3 regions of the Mesorhizobium sp. CA10 genome follow, and region 1 is predicted to be linked to each of the others. Evidence: predicted binding sites of a transcription regulator. Region 1 holds the regulator's gene; each other region holds the start of a gene.
What was found. The regulator LexA, encoded in region 1, represses DNA repair genes until DNA is damaged. The targets are predictions, from matches to a motif close to TGTTCNNNNTGTGTTCNG.
Positions count from the first base shown of each region.

Region 1 (5,055 bases):
CGCCGTCTTCTCGATCGCTGCAGCGACCTCGCCGACTATGCCGCTGATCCTGGTCTGCGGGCACAGCGTGTAGGAGGGCATGGCGACGGCAAAGCCGCGGCCGATCGCGCCTCCAGCCAGATGCGACCAGGAGCTCTTGTCCGACTCCATCCAATAACCGCCGTGGATGAACACAACGAGCCCCTTTGGCGCCGCAGACGGGAGAAAAAGGTCGAAGCGATTGCGCGGCGCTTCGCCGTAGACAACATCGAGCCGCGCCCTGCCCTCTGACAGCAGCCTTTCGCGGAATGCCCGCGCCGGCCCATCCCACGCCGCCGGCCAGCGGTCGCCGCCCGCGATATTTGCGCCATTTGCGTAGGCGTCGTCCCAGTCGGCAATGCGATGTCCCAGCAACGGTGCCTCCGCGATCAGGTCGTTTGTTCGGCATCGCCGATTCAAAGTCAGGTAACGGTCGCTTTGACGGCAAAGCGCGCGTCTTGCCAGATGCCAGTGCGCAGGATGTCCTGCAGCACCTCGACCGCATTCCAGACATCGCGGTAACCGACATAGAGCGGCGTGAAGCCGAAACGAATGGTGGATGGCGCGCGGAAATCGCCAATCACGCCGCGCTCGATCAAGGCGCGCATCACCTGGTAGCCATTTGGATGGGCGAACGATACCTGGCTGCCGCGTTCTGCGCCTGAGCGCGGGCTCTCCAGCTCAAGACCGAAGCCGCCGCATTTGGCTTCGACAAGCCGGATGAACAGGTCCGTCAGCGCGACGCTTTTTCCCCGCACGGCCCTGATGTCGACATCGTTCCACATATCCAGCGCGCCTTTCAGCGCGCGCATCGACAGCACCGGCTGCGTTCCGCACAGGAACCGCCGGATGCCCGTGCCCGCGGCGTAGCCCTGCTCGAACGCGAAAGGCCGGGCATGGCCCCACCAGCCGCTGAGCGGCTGGCGAATGTCGCGGTGGTGGCGGTTCGCGGCGTAGATGAAGGCTGGCGAGCCCGGCCCGCCATTGAGATACTTGTAGGTGCAGCCAATGGCGAAATCGGCATTAGAGCCGTCGAGATCCACCGGCAGCGCACCCGCCGTGTGGCAGAGGTCCCAGACGATCAGCGCGCCGGCTTCATGAGCCTTGCGGGTGAGCGCCGCCATGTCGCGCAGCCGGCCGGATTTGTAGTTGACGTGGTTGACCAGGATGACCGCGACGCGATCGTCGACCAGTTCCTCAATCGTCGGGGCATCGGCGCCTTCGAGCCGCAGCACCGTGCCGGGCCGCGTCGATGCGACGCCTTCCGCCATGTAGAGGTCGGTCGGAAAGCTGTCGCCCTCGGCAACGATCACCGAACGCTCGGGCCGCATTGTAAGTGCCGCATGCAGGACCTTGTAGATGTTGATCGAAGTCGTGTCGCAAACGACCGTCTGGCCGGGTTTCGCGCCGATCAGCCGTCCTAGCTGGTCACCCAGCTCGATGGGCATATCGAACCAGCCGGCGGTGTTCCAGGCGCGAATGAGATCCCGCGCCCATTCCTGCCTCGCGGCAGTCTCGATCTCGCTGAAGGCGTCGATCGAAGCAGCGCCCAGCGAATTGCCGTCGAGGTATATGACGTCTTCCGGCAAGACGAAGCGATCGCGCATGGCGCGCAGCGGATCCGCGGCATCCATCGCCTCGACTTCGGCGAGATCAGGAATTCCCCTCATTGTGCTGCCCCCTCCGTTTCGATCTGGCCAAGGGGGTTGTCTCACCACCCTCGGCGACAGGGCAAGAACCTTTGGTCCTATGTTAGCTGGTCCATAGACGGCGAAGACTGCGGATCGGAACTTCGCCAAGGTTGGCATTTTGGATTCGTTTCGTTCACGGTGCGGCGCGCTTACGGAACGAGCCGACGTGATCCCATCCGCCGCTTCGTGATCGTGTCGGCTCTTGTTTCAGCTTAACGAAGCTCCAAAATCGAGCGGAATCAATGCCGCTGTCCTACAAGGGCGGCCAAGGCATCACCGGATGCGACATTGTTTCGGCAGCGTTAACAAATTCACTAAACTTTAAACGGTTGCGGAACACAACTGGAACAGATAGTGTTTGTTCTGGGTTTGTTTTTCTGATTCTGGTTTCAGAACCCGTGGGGGCCGCCGATGCTGACGCGCAAACAACATGAACTCCTGATGTTCATCCATGAACGCCTGAAGGAGAGCGGGATTCCTCCATCATTCGATGAGATGAAGGAGGCGCTCGACCTTGCCTCCAAGTCCGGCATCCACCGGCTGATCACGGCGCTGGAAGAACGCGGCTTCATTCGCCGGCTGCCGAACCGGGCGCGCGCGCTGGAAGTGCTGCGCCTGCCCGACTCGATCGCGCCTGGCCTGAATGCCGCGAAGAAGTTTTCGCCGAGCATCATCCAAGGCGGCCAAGGCAATCTCAGTCGCCAGGTCAAGCCAACGACGCCATCGCGCACCCCGACGCCAAGCAATGACGACGAGGCCGCGGCGGCCGTATCCATTCCGGTGATGGGCCGCATCGCCGCCGGCGTGCCGATTGACGCCATCCAGCACCAGACGCATTCGATCTCGGTGCCGCCGGACATGATCATGGGCGGCGAGTATTACGCGTTGGAGGTCAAGGGCGACTCGATGATCGAGGCCGGCATCTTCGATGGCGACACCGTCATCATCCGCAATGCCAACACCGCAAGCCCGGGTGAGATCGTGGTGGCGCTGGTCGACGATGAGGAGGCGACGCTTAAGCGTTTCCGCCGCAAGGGTGCCTCGATCGCGCTCGAGGCCGCCAACCCAGCCTATGAGACCCGGATCTTCGGACCGGACCGGGTCAAGGTTCAAGGCAAGCTCGTGGGACTCATCCGCCGCTACTGAGCAGAACTGGCCGGCCTTCTTCGCCCGAACGACAGTCTATTGGGCCGGTGCGGCGGCTGGTTTTTCCGGCTGCTTATAGGGCGCCAGTCCCCTCGCCTCGCGCGTGTATTTTCGCTGCTCGTGCCAGGGTCGGTATGGTTCTACGACCGCGTGGCGGACGGTTGGCCGCGCGGTTGCCGATTGCGGATCGAAGAAAACGGCGGCGCTGCCGTCGCGCGCCAGCTGCCGCTTGGTGACGACGAGCACACGCGGATCGCGGCATGGGTTATAGGCCGTGGCGTCGTTGATGACGATGAGGTCGGCGAAACCGCAGGCCGGCCGGGCGGCGTCGCGGGTCTCGGCGAGCGCGACGATCGCGCCGGAAGGATGCCGGCCGATGCAGAGATCGCCGCTGCAATAGAAGGGCGAGCCGGGCGGCAGGTCGACGGGATCGGCAATGTCCAGCGTATCTTTGGCGAACCTTTCCGGCGGCACGATCTCCTCGGCTTTCAGCGCCCGTTTCCAGTTGTCGGTGGTGAACTCGTTGGAGCGTTCGCGATTGACGGCAAGCTCGCCGCCGCCGATCGGCATCGCCACCAGATGCGCATCCTCCGAGATAAGCACGTCCGGTGTGCGGACATGCGGAATGGCCAGCAGCGCAGCGAGCGCGAAAGGTACGGCGGCAAGCCTCAGCCAGGTGGTGGCCATCGTCGCGATGACCAGCGCGACCGTCGCCAGCAGCACCGACTGGATTGAGATCAGCCCCACGGCGTCGACCGGTGAGCGCTCGGAAATCCATGCCGAAATGGCGATCATCGCCGTCAGGCCTTTGCCCATGACAAAGAGGAACGGACCGTCGAAGCCGAAGGGCATGGCCAGCGCGCTCAGCACGGCGAACGGGATGACGATCAGTGAGACGATCGGCATGACCGCCAGATTGGCCAGCAGGCTGAGCGGCGACACCCGCTGGAAGTGCCAGATGGCAAACAACAATGTCGCGCTGCCCGCGATGAGCGACGTCACGGCGGCGCCACCCGCTCCAATCGCCAGTTTTCGCGATAGGAACCCGAGAAACGAACGCTTTGCCGGCGGCGCGGTCGTTTTGCCGGCGCGATAGTCGGCGAAGCCGGCATAGGCGCCGACCAGGGCGGCGGTGGCAGCGAAGGACATCTGGAAGCTCGGGCCGACCACTTCGTGCGGCGAGACCAGGATGACGGCGATGGCAGAGATCGCCAGGTTGCGCATGGTCAGCGCTGCGCGGTCGAAAAGCACGGCGACCAGCATCACGCCAAGCATGATGAAGCTTCGCTCGGCCGCCACCACGATGCCGGAGATCACGAGATAGGCGGCGATCGACGCCAGCGCGATGCCAGCGGCATATTTCTTCACCGGCCGGCGCGACGAGAAATCCGGAAACAGCGCGAAGGCGCCGCGTAGCAGGACCATGATCGTGCCGGCGACCAGCGCCATGTGCAGGCCGGAGATCGAAATGATGTGGTAGATGCCGGTCCGTCGCATCGACTCGTTGATGGCTTCCGGAATGCCGGCACGAACGCCGACGATCAGCGCCGCCGCGATCTCGCCCTCGGAACCGCCGATGCTGCTCCTGATGTGGTCGGCAATCCCCTCGCGAGCATTTTCTATGGCCGATGCCACGCGCGCGCCAAACGGCACTTCCGTTGCCGCAGTCGGGGTCGACGCGACAAGTTTCGGATCGCCCAGGAAAAAGCCGCTGGCGCCGATGCCGGCAAAATAGCTGTCGAACGAAAAGTCGTAGCTGTCCGGCCTGACCGGACCTGTCGGCGGCAGCAGCTTGGCATAGCCGGTCAGCATCGACCCGGCTGTCATGTCGGACGGGATCCTGCGCGCCGACAGCCTGATGCGGTCCGGCGCGTAGCGCAGCTTCGGACGCTCCGTGGATATCAGATCTATGGTGAGCCGGACACGGCCGTTGGCCATCGCCTCGGCAGTGACGAGGCGGCCCGTCAGCCGTGTCTGGATTTCGGAACCTAGCATCGGGGTCGCCATCCGCCAGGTCTCGACCTTGGCCGCGAGAAAGCCCAAGGCGCAGAAAAACGCCGCCATGAAGACAAGGTGCGTTCTGTGCCGGGAACGCGAGACCGCCGCGCAGACCGCCATCAGGGCGACCGCCGCGAGCGGCCTGTAGAGGTCCGGCTCGGCGCTCAGCGAGAAGTAACAGATCACGCCGGCTGCCAGGAAC
Region 1 is NZ_JAIUHV010000003.1:611,405-616,459, reverse strand. It holds gene LB535_RS09990 (alpha/beta hydrolase) at 1-393, opposite strand, end outside; gene kynU (kynureninase) at 441-1,688, opposite strand; gene lexA (transcriptional repressor LexA) at 2,121-2,855, shown strand; gene LB535_RS09975 (ComEC/Rec2 family competence protein) at 2,892-5,055, opposite strand, start outside.

Region 2 (5,055 bases), on a different contig from region 1:
TACCATCTCATCGACAGCCTTGCCGTCTTCACCCGCTTCGGCGACCGGCTCGAGATCGAGCGGGCCGAGCTCGATGAATTCTCGGTATCCGGCCGTTATGCCGCCGGGCTGCCGCTCGACGGCGACAATCTGGTGGTGAAGGTGCGCGATGCCTTGCGCCGGGAAGCCGGCATGCAACAGGGATCGCCGGTCGCCATCCGGCTGGAGAAGAACCTGCCCATCGCCTCCGGAGTCGGCGGCGGTTCGAGCGACGCGGCGGCCGCGCTTAATGGCCTGGCGCGGCTCTGGAAGCTCGATATCGACGACAATTCGCTGGCCCGGATCGGGCTTTCGCTCGGTGCCGACCTGCCGATGTGCCTCAAATCAAAGCCGCTGATCGCACGCGGTATCGGCGATGAAGTCTCGCCGCTATCCGCCTTTCCTGCGCTTGGCCTGGTGCTGGTCAATCCGGGCATCGCAGTCTCGACGCCGGACGTGTTCAAGGCGCTCTCCAGCCGCGATAACGAGGCGCTGCCGCCGCTGCCGAAGCGCCTTGATTTCCACACGATCCGCAACTGGCTGGAGACGACGCGCAACGATCTTGAGCCTGCCGCGCGTTCGATCGAACCTGCGATCGGCGAGGCGCTCAAGGCATTGAAAAAAGCCGACGCCGCCTTCGCGCGCATGTCCGGCTCGGGCGCCACATGCTTCGGCCTGTTCGAGACCGGCAATGTCGCAAAGCGCGCGGCGATCGAGATCCGCGCCCGCCACCCCGACTGGTTCGTTGCCGCGACGCGCAGCATGGAGGTGAGCGATGGCGAAGCTTGACGAAAGCCGGCCCTTCATTCCGGTGCGCATCGCCGTGCTTACCGTCTCCGACACGCGCGGCCTCGCCGACGACAAATCCGGACAGACGCTGGCCGACCGCATCGCGGAAGCCGGCCACAGCCTTGCCGCGCGCGATATCGTGACCGACGACCGCGACAAGATCCGCGACAAGGTGCTTGGCTGGTCGAAGGACGAAAACATCGATGTCGTGATCACCACCGGCGGCACCGGCTTCACCGGCCGCGACGTGACGCCGGAGGCGCTGGAGCCGATCTTCGAAAAGCGCATGGACGGCTTTTCGGAAGTCTTCCACCGCATCTCCTACGACAAGATCGGAACCTCGACGATCCAGAGCCGGGCAACAGGCGGCGTCGTCAACGCCACCTTCGTCTTCGTGCTGCCGGGCTCGCCCGGCGCCTGCAAGGACGCCTGGGATGGCATCATCAAGGCGCAGCTCGACTACCGGCACATGCCCTGCAACTTCGTCGAGATCATGCCGCGGCTGGACGAGCATCTCAGGCGCGGCGGCAAGCCCACCTCGTAAAGCTCAGTTAAGGCGCCCGGCCGGCACGGCGGGGCATCATTTCGGCGGCGCGATCCAGATTTCGGCGTTCAGCCTTCTGGTCGCCAGGCCGCGCGCCAGGGCTTCGGCGCTGCGCGCGCTCTTTGCCAGAGCCGAGGCCTGACGCTTGCTGATGACAAGCCCCTCGGCCAGTGCACGATTGCTCGAGAACACCCTGGCCAGGAAAGGCGCACGGTTGGCGCGGGCGCGTGAAAAGCGCGCCGGCATGGTCTGTTTCGCCGTGTGCGCCACGACTTCGTCGATCCAGCCCTCGGCGAGCCGCGCCCCTGGCTCGAGCAGGAGCAGCCAGTCGCCCTTGGCCTGGCCGATACCGGCGCCGATCCCGCCGGTCGCATAGTGGCAGCCGGCATGCTCGGCCACCCGGTGCGTCTGATCGGTCGAGCCTTGATCGCAGACGATCACGTCGCGCACGACGCCTTCGACCGCGCCGCCGACCAGCGAGGCGAGCGTACGGGCAAGCCCCTCTTCGTCGTTGCGGGTTTCGATAAGGACGCTGAGCATTTTAGCCGAATAGCGGAAAGTGCGGCGATGCGCCAGTTGTGCGCTTCAAGCGAAAAAGTTCTTGCTTTGTTCTCTTCGGCGAAATAGGAATAGTTTCATGAACAGAGCGATTCGACAGCCTGCCGACAGTCCCTGGGAGAGGGCGAAAATGGAACAGATCGTGCGCGCCGACATTGCCGCTTTCGGAGCAGGCCGAGCCGAGATGGCAAACGCGATGATCGAGCAGAGCGGCATGCGCGTGCGGCCCGATCGCAATCGCGGCCGCTCGGCCGGCATCAATCCGTCCGGCCGGTTCGAGCCGGTCAGCCGTCATGTCTTCGACGACGGCTGGAACTCGCTGGAGGAACTGCCGCCGTTCAAGACGGAAGTGCAGGTCGAAAAGCCGCGCACCATCATCACGCGCAACGAGTCGCCTGACATCTCCTTCGACCGTTCGATCAACCCCTATCGCGGCTGCGAGCATGGCTGCGTCTACTGCTTCGCCAGGCCGACGCATGCCTTCATGGGCCTGTCGCCGGGGCTCGATTTCGAATCAAAGCTGTTCGCCAAGCCGGATGCCGCGCGCATGCTGGACAGGGAATTGTCAAAACCGGGCTACCAGCCGCGCACGATCGCCATCGGCACCAACACCGATCCCTACCAGCCGATCGAGAAGCAATACCGCATCATGCGCGAGATCCTGGAAGTGCTGGAAGCGCGCGGCCATCCGGTCGGCATTGTCACCAAGTCGGCGTTGGTGACACGCGACATCGACATCCTGTCGCGCATGGCCGAGCGCGGCCTTGCCAAGGTGGCGCTGTCGGTGACGACGCTCGACCGCATGCTGGCGAGAACGATGGAGCCACGCGCCTCGACGCCGACGAAGCGGCTGGAGGCGATCAGGCAGCTTTCGGACGCCGGCATCCCGGCGTCGGTCATGGTGGCGCCGATTATTCCGGGGCTTACCGATCCGGAGATGGAGCGCATCCTCGATTCGGCTAGAGCCGCCGGCGCGCGGGAGGCCGGCTACGTCATCCTGCGCCTGCCGCTCGAAGTGGCGCCGATCTTCAAGGACTGGCTGTTGCGCCATTATCCCGACCGCTACCGGCATGTGATGTCGCTTATCCGCTCGATGCGCGACGGCAAGGATTACGATTCCGAATGGGGCAAGCGCATGAAGGGCGCCGGTCCCTATGCCTGGCAGATCGGCCGGCGCTTCGAGATCGCCGCCAAGCGGCTCGGCCTCAATGTCGAGCGGCGGCAGCTTCGCACCGACCAATTCGTCGCAGGCGCCAGTGCCGGCGAGCAGCTGATGCTGCTTTGACGCCAGCGCCGGCCATGACGGCCGGCGCTAAGCACTTCCAGGCAAAGCGATTTTCGGTCTGGAATTGCCATTTGTTTCGAAATCCCGTCCGGCCCCTGTCCCCCGGCTGTGAGACGGTGCCTTCCCGGTCCGACGCCCCATCCGACCCGGAAGGACTTGCGGAGAATCGGAGCCGATGCGAACCTCGCCGCACCATGGCTCGCGCGCGTTCCGATTCTCCGCTTCTCTTTGAAATGGTCGAGAAGCCCGACTTCTCGATCGAGACGAAAGCGATAGCAGACGGGCTGTGGCCGGTCGCCGGCATGGACGAGGCCGGCCGCGGTCCGCTCGCAGGTCCGGTGGTGGCCGCCGCGGTGGTGCTCAACCCCGCCAACATTCCCGAAGGGCTCGACGATTCCAAGCGACTCACCCATTTGCAGCGCGAGGCGCTGTTCCTCAAGATTCTCGGCTCGGCGCTCAGCATCTCGATGGCTTCGATCAGTGCCGAAGGCATCGACAACAGCAACATTTTGAAAGCCAGTCTCGAAGCGATGCGCCGCGCTGCCGCCGGCCTGTCCTTGCGGCCGAAGCTCGCCCTGGCCGACGGCCGCGACATACCGCCAGGTCTCGCCTGCGAAGGCCGCGCGCTCATCAAGGGCGACCAGCGCTCGCAGTCGATCGCCGCCGCCTCGATCATCGCCAAGGTGATGCGCGACCGCATGATGTGCGGCTGCGGCGGACATCACGAGCGTTACGGCTTCGAAGTGCATATGGGCTACGCGACGGTCCGGCACCGCACCGCGATCGAGGCGCATGGGCCGGTGGCACGGCTCCACCGGGCCTCGTTCGCGCCGTTCCGGTTGGGTGGGGTTGAGATGGCGGAAGAGGAAGAGAGCCTCGCCGGGCTGGAGTGATTAGCTGATCTCCCCCAATGTGGTTACGGCTTGCGGACATCCTCTGTCACTGGCGTGACTGATCGACCTGAGGCTTGATTGCCGGGTGGTTCCCCCAATCCGTCGCTGCTTCGCAGCGCCACCTTTCCCCCCTCCGGAGGGAAAGGAAGGGAGCGTTGCTGGACGAGCATTGACGGCAAAAGGCTTGGCGCCTTTCCTCTACCCCGTCGATCGGGGGAGAGGTGGCTCGGCGAAGCCGAGACGGAGTGGGGGTCGACCAGCGCTACATCAAACAATGCATGCGCCAAGCTGCCATGCACGCTATCGCCAAGACCAGCTGCTCGGAAATGTGTGCATAGCGTAGCCCCTTGTGGGGAAGATTGGCAGCTTCGGCGCCGCGCTCCTTCCAAACAAAAAAGCCGCCGGGTTGCCCAGGCGGCTTTTGATTTCGAAGTTTCGAAGTCAGCTCAGTTCAGCTTGGCCTTCACATCATTGAGCGCCGACTTGAACAGATCCGCGCCGGTCTTTACGTCGACCTTGGCGGCGAGCAGCGTGCGGGCGGCTTCGACGGCGATGTCGACGGCGGTGGCGCGCACTTCGCTGACCGCCTCGCGCTCGGCCTGGCTGATCTTCTGCTCGGCAAGCGCTGTGCGCCGGGCGACATAGTCCTCGGTCTTCTTGGCCGCCTCGGAGGCAAGCAAGTCAGCCTCGCGTTTGGCGGCAGCGACGATGTCGGCGGCCTCCTTCTCGGCTTCCTTGCGCTTCTGCTGATACTGGCGCAGCAGCTGCTGGGCCTCCTCGCGCAGGCGCCGTGCCTCTTCGAGCTCGCTGCTGATCTTGGCCGCGCGGGCGTCGAGCGACTTGGCAAGCATGCCCGGCACCCTCAGATAGACGACGGCGCCGAGGAAGATGATCAGGGCGATGGTGGCCCAGAGCGTGGCGAGTGATGTGGCGTCCATGATCCCGCTCCTCACCGGCTCGCGGATTTG
Region 2 is NZ_JAIUHV010000005.1:147,099-152,153, forward strand. It holds gene LB535_RS13070 (4-(cytidine 5'-diphospho)-2-C-methyl-D-erythritol kinase) at 1-807, shown strand, start outside; gene moaB (molybdenum cofactor biosynthesis protein B) at 794-1,351, shown strand; gene LB535_RS13080 (glycosyltransferase) at 1,388-1,891, opposite strand; gene LB535_RS13085 (PA0069 family radical SAM protein) at 2,040-3,194, shown strand; gene LB535_RS13090 (ribonuclease HII) at 3,389-4,087, shown strand; gene LB535_RS13095 (F0F1 ATP synthase subunit B) at 4,534-5,025, opposite strand; gene LB535_RS13100 (F0F1 ATP synthase subunit B) at 5,037-5,055, opposite strand, start outside.
Region 2: LB535_RS13085 (PA0069 family radical SAM protein) is a predicted target of LexA. The motif match lies at 1,948-1,965, and genes of this name have one in related genera.

Region 3 (5,055 bases), on a different contig from region 1:
GTCGTCCTCGCCCTTTGATATGGGGTGGCCTCGATCAACAAAACACCGGCAGCATTGTCATGCCGCCGGTTCAAAGTCAGCACTGAGCCGGATCGACCGAATTCGGCCGCTTACTTTTCCTTGATACGCAACGCCTTGACCGGCGGCGCCTTCGGAGCCGGGGCCGCGGCGGGCTTCTTGGCGTCCTTCTTCGGCTTGCGGGCTTCCTTGCCCGCCTTCATCGCACCTTTAGCCATGATTCGCTCCTCCGATTGTGGACGTGCGAGTGAAACAAGAGAAATGCCCGGCTGCAAGAGGCTGTGCCGCTTTGCGAAGCCGGTCGACCGGCTGTCAACCGATTTCCGGGCACAGCGCGGTTCGAAACCTCGCAGGGGCTGGTGCATTGTCTGTGAGGCGGGCCGCTAGGCTCGGGCGCGGGGCAGCTCGGAGATTGGATGGCAGGACATAGCGGGTCGAGACGGGTGATCTACGCCGCGCTCGCCGGCAATTTGGCGATCGCGGCGACCAAATTCGCGGCGGCGGCCCTCACCGGTTCGTCCGCCATGCTGTCGGAAGGCGTGCATTCGCTGGTCGACACCGGCAACGGCGCGCTGCTCCTCCACGGCATGCGCCGCGCCGCCCGGCCGCCCGACCGCACCCATCCGCTCGGCCACGGACGCGAGCTCTATTTCTGGAGCTTTATCGTGGCGCTTCTGGTGTTCGCGCTCGGCGCCGGCGTCTCATTCTATGAAGGCGTCATCCACATCATGGCGCCCGAGCCGTTCGTCGACGCCAAGGTCAACTACATCGTGCTTGCCCTTTCCTTCGTCTTCGAAGGCAGCTCATGGCTGTTAGCGCTGAAGGAGTTCCGGCAGCAGAAGGGCAAGCAGGGCTGGCTGCAGGCCGTGCAATCGAGCAAGGATCCCAGCGTCTATACGGTACTGTTCGAGGACAGCGCCGCGCTGCTCGGGCTGGCAGTCGCTTTCGCCGGCATCCTGTCGGCCCAGCTTCTGGAAATCCCCGAGCTCGACGGCCTCGGCTCGATCGGCATCGCCATCATCCTCGGCGCGACCGCCATCTTCCTGGCGCGCGAGAGCAAAGGGCTGCTGCTGGGCGAACCTGCCTCATCCGAAGTGCAGAAGAAGGTGCTGGCGATCGTCCAGGACGATCCGGCGGTGCAGCGCGCGAACGGAATCCTGAGCGTCCATATCGGGCCGGAGGAAATCGTCGCGGGCTTGAGCATCGAATTCGAGGATCATCTCAGCGCGCCCGATATCGAGGCCTGCGTCGAGCGCCTGGAAGCCAGGCTCAAGAAGGAAATGCCGCAAATATCGAGGCTCTTCGTCAAGCCGCAGGCAACTGGCACATGGGAGCGGCGGCGCAAGGCCATGGCCGAGGCCTCGGAGGAGGGATAGATTTTGACAGCGCGAACTTGTCAGGAGGAAGGCCTATGAAGATCGACGGCGGATGCCATTGCGGCGCGATCGCCTATGAGGCGGAGGTCGATCCGGAAAAGACCTCGATCTGCCACTGCACCGACTGCCAGCAGCTGACCGGCACAGCCTTTCGCGTGACCGTCGGCGCGCCGGAAGAGCATTACCGGATTACCAAGGGCACACCGAAAGTCTATATCAAGACCGGATCCAGCGGGGCCAAGCGCGCGCAGGGGTTTTGCGGCGAATGCGGATCGCATCTTTATGCGACGTCGGTTGGCGATGGACCGAAAATCTATGGCATTAGGGTGGGCACGGCGCGCCAGCGCGACCAACTGGTGCCGAGAAGACAAGTCTGGCACCGCTCGGCGTTGCATTGGCTGCCGGAGTTTGAAGGCATGGCGACCATCGAGGAGCAGTAGCACTGTCGGATCGGCCCGTTGACGGAAGCCTCGGCGATTGGCTGAATCTTTCGCGCCTTCGTCATCCTCGGGCATGACCCGAAGATCCATGCCGTGACCGATATGAGGGGCTCGGCGGAGCAAAATTCTTAGCCGTCTCAATGCGTTAGCCTCATGGCATGCAAGTGATCGGCGTTCCAGACAATCTCCAAGGGATGCGACCTCGCCAGCGAAGGAAGAATCGGTCGTTCCAACGTTGGCGTCGAGCGACTACTCGTCGCCCTCGACGACGCGCAGCCTGAGCTGACCCGTCTTGGAGTCTGCTACCCGCGAACCGCCTTCGGCCTTTGGCGCGGCACCTCGTGCGGCCTCGGTCTCGCCTTCCGCGAATTCCAGCGCCTCGATCTTCTGGCCGCGCTTGGTCACCTTCGACGTCGACACCAGGATGTCGTCGATGTCGCGCGCCGCCTGGCCGAAATGTGTCTGCAGCCGACGTACCCGCTCGTCGACCCGCGCCACATCCTCCATCAGGCGGATGACCTCGCCCTGGATCAGATGCGCCTGCTCGCGCATGCGGGCGTCCTTGAGGATCGCCTGGATCACCTGGATCGACAGCATCAGCAGCGAGGGCGAGACGATGACGACGCGGGCGCGATGCGCCTTCTGCACCACCGCCTCGAAATTCTCGTGGATCTCGGCAAACACCGATTCCGACGGCACGAACATGAAGGCGGTGTCCTGTGTCTCGCTCTGGATCAGGTATTTTTCGGCGATATCGCGGATATGCACCTCGATGTCGCGCCGGAAAGCCTGCGCCGCCGCCTTCTGCATGGCCTCGCCCTCGGCGGCGCGGATGGCGTTCCACGCCTCCAGCGGAAACTTGGCGTCGATGGCGAGAGACGGCGCGCCGTTGGGCATCCGCACCAGGCAATCGGGCCGGCTGCCGTTGGAGAGGCTGGCCTGGAACTCGTAGGCGCCGTGCGGCAGGCCGTCGGCGACGATCGCCTCCATCCGCGACTGGCCGAAGGCGCCGCGCGTCTGCTTGTTGGAGAGGATCGCCTGCAGCTGCACGACCTGGCCGGCCAAGGACTGGATGTTGCCTTGCGCGGTGTCGATCACCGCCAGCCGCTCCTGCAGCTTGGCCAGGCTCTCATGCGTCGACTTGGTCTGCTCGGCCATGGTCTGGCCGAGACGCCCGGTCATGGCGTCGAGCCGTTGTCCGAGCGACTGGGTGAGCTCGGCCTGCCGCGCCCCGAACACCTCGGCGATCGCCCCCATGCGCCCCTGCATCTCGGCCTGCGCTTGCATGATTTCGGCCATCCTCGCCTCAGCATCGCGGGCATGGTCGGCGGCTTCGGCGGCCGCCGCCGCGCGTGCCCCGGCCGCGCGCCACAAGGCGACGACGAGCGCCACGGACAGCGCAAGCAGAAGGATCGCGCCGAAAGCCAGCGCCTGGCCAAGCGTCACGGTCGTGGCGCCAAGCCGCGCGATGGGCTCGGAAAGGACGGAGGTCATGTCGTTCATTTGGGCAGCATAACCGATTCGGCCTCCTGGCACAGATCAAAACGTGAACAGGTCAAAGATGCCCCGGTTGACGCTTTTCAAGCGAGGTCTTAGGTGAGACGCCATGTCGATCAAGCCGCTCATCATCCTTCCCGATCCCGTCCTGCGCCAGGTTTCCAAGCCGGTCGAGCGCGTCGATGCCGATTTGCGCAAGCTCGCCGACGACATGCTGGAGACCATGTATGACGCGCCGGGCATCGGCCTCGCGGCGATCCAGGTCGGCGAGCCGCGGCGGCTGCTGGTCATAGACCTTGCCAAGGAAGGCGAGGAGCCTCAGCCGCATGTCTTCATCAATCCGGAAGTGCTGGAAAGTTCCGACCAGCGGTCCGTCTATGAGGAAGGCTGCCTGTCGATCCCCGACTATTACGCCGAGGTCGAGCGCCCGGCTTCGGTGCGGGTGAAGTATCTCGACCGCGACGGCAAGCTGCAGGAGATGCAGGCGGAAGGTCTGATGGCCACCTGCCTGCAGCACGAGATAGATCATCTCAACGGCGTTTTGTTCATCGACCACATCTCGAAGCTCAAGCGCGACATGGTGGTGCGGAAGTTCAAGAAGCTCGCCAAGGACAAGGCGCCGGGTAAGATGGTGGGATAGAGGGGCATGCCCCTTCGCGTCATCTTCATGGGCACGCCGGATTTTTCCGTGCCGACCTTGCGCGCCATCGCCGAGGCCGGCCACGAGATCGCGGCCGTCTACACCCAGCCGCCGCGCGCCGCCGGCCGGCGCGGGCTGGAGCTGACGCCCTCGCCGGTGCAGCGCGAGGCGGAGCGGCTGGCGCTCGACGTTCGGACGCCGACGTCGCTGAAAAGCGAGGCCGAGCAGCAGGCTTTTGCCGCCTTGCAGGCCGATGTCGCGGTGGTCGTCGCCTACGGCCTGCTGCTGCCGAAAGCCGTTCTGGACGCGCCAAGGCTGGGCTGCCTCAACGGCCATGCCTCGCTTTTGCCACGCTGGCGTGGTGCTGCTCCCATCCAGCGCGCCATCATGGCCGGCGATAGCGAGACCGGCATGATGGTCATGAAGATGGAAGAGGGTCTGGACACCGGGCCGGTGGCAATGGTTGAAAAAGTCGCCATCGCGCCCGACATGACAGCCGGCGAATTGCATGACCGACTGATGATTCAAGGCGCCTCGCTGATGGTTGAGGCGCTCGCGCAGTTGGGGATAAATTGTCTGACATTTACCCAACAGGCAACGGCAGGGGTGACCCACGCCCGAAAGATCGATAAATCGGAGACACGCGTAGACTGGACGCGGCCTTCTGGCGAAGTCCACAATCACATTCGCGGCCTCTCGCCCTTTCCGGGCGCGTGGTGCGAGGTCGACATTGGCGGCCGCATGGAGCGGCTGAAACTGCTTCGTTCGACGCTCTCGGATGGCGTCGGCGAGTCGGGAGGAATTCTCGATGACCGGCTGACGGTCGCCTGCGGGACAGGCGCGGTCAGGCTGGTCGAAGTTCAACGGGCGGGCGGAAAGCCTGCCACTGCGCAGGAGTTTTTGCGCGGAGCCAAGATCGAAAAAGGAACGAAACTCACATGAGCATGATGTCGATACGCGCGGCGACGCCGCGGGATCGCGAGGCGATCCGCCTCGTCGAAGAACATGCCTTTGGCCAGCAGGCGGAAGCCGGCCTGGTCGACGCGCTTGTCACCGGCGGCGATGCTGTCGTCGAGCTGGTTGC
Region 3 is NZ_JAIUHV010000012.1:148,295-153,349, forward strand. It holds gene LB535_RS28895 (hypothetical protein) at 111-236, opposite strand; gene LB535_RS23410 (cation diffusion facilitator family transporter) at 435-1,394, shown strand; gene LB535_RS23415 (GFA family protein) at 1,430-1,834, shown strand; gene LB535_RS23420 (DNA recombination protein RmuC) at 2,084-3,337, opposite strand; gene def (peptide deformylase) at 3,441-3,971, shown strand; gene fmt (methionyl-tRNA formyltransferase) at 3,978-4,913, shown strand; gene LB535_RS23435 (GNAT family N-acetyltransferase) at 4,910-5,055, shown strand, end outside.
Region 3: LB535_RS23420 (DNA recombination protein RmuC) is a predicted target of LexA. The motif match lies at 3,370-3,387, and genes of this name have one in related genera.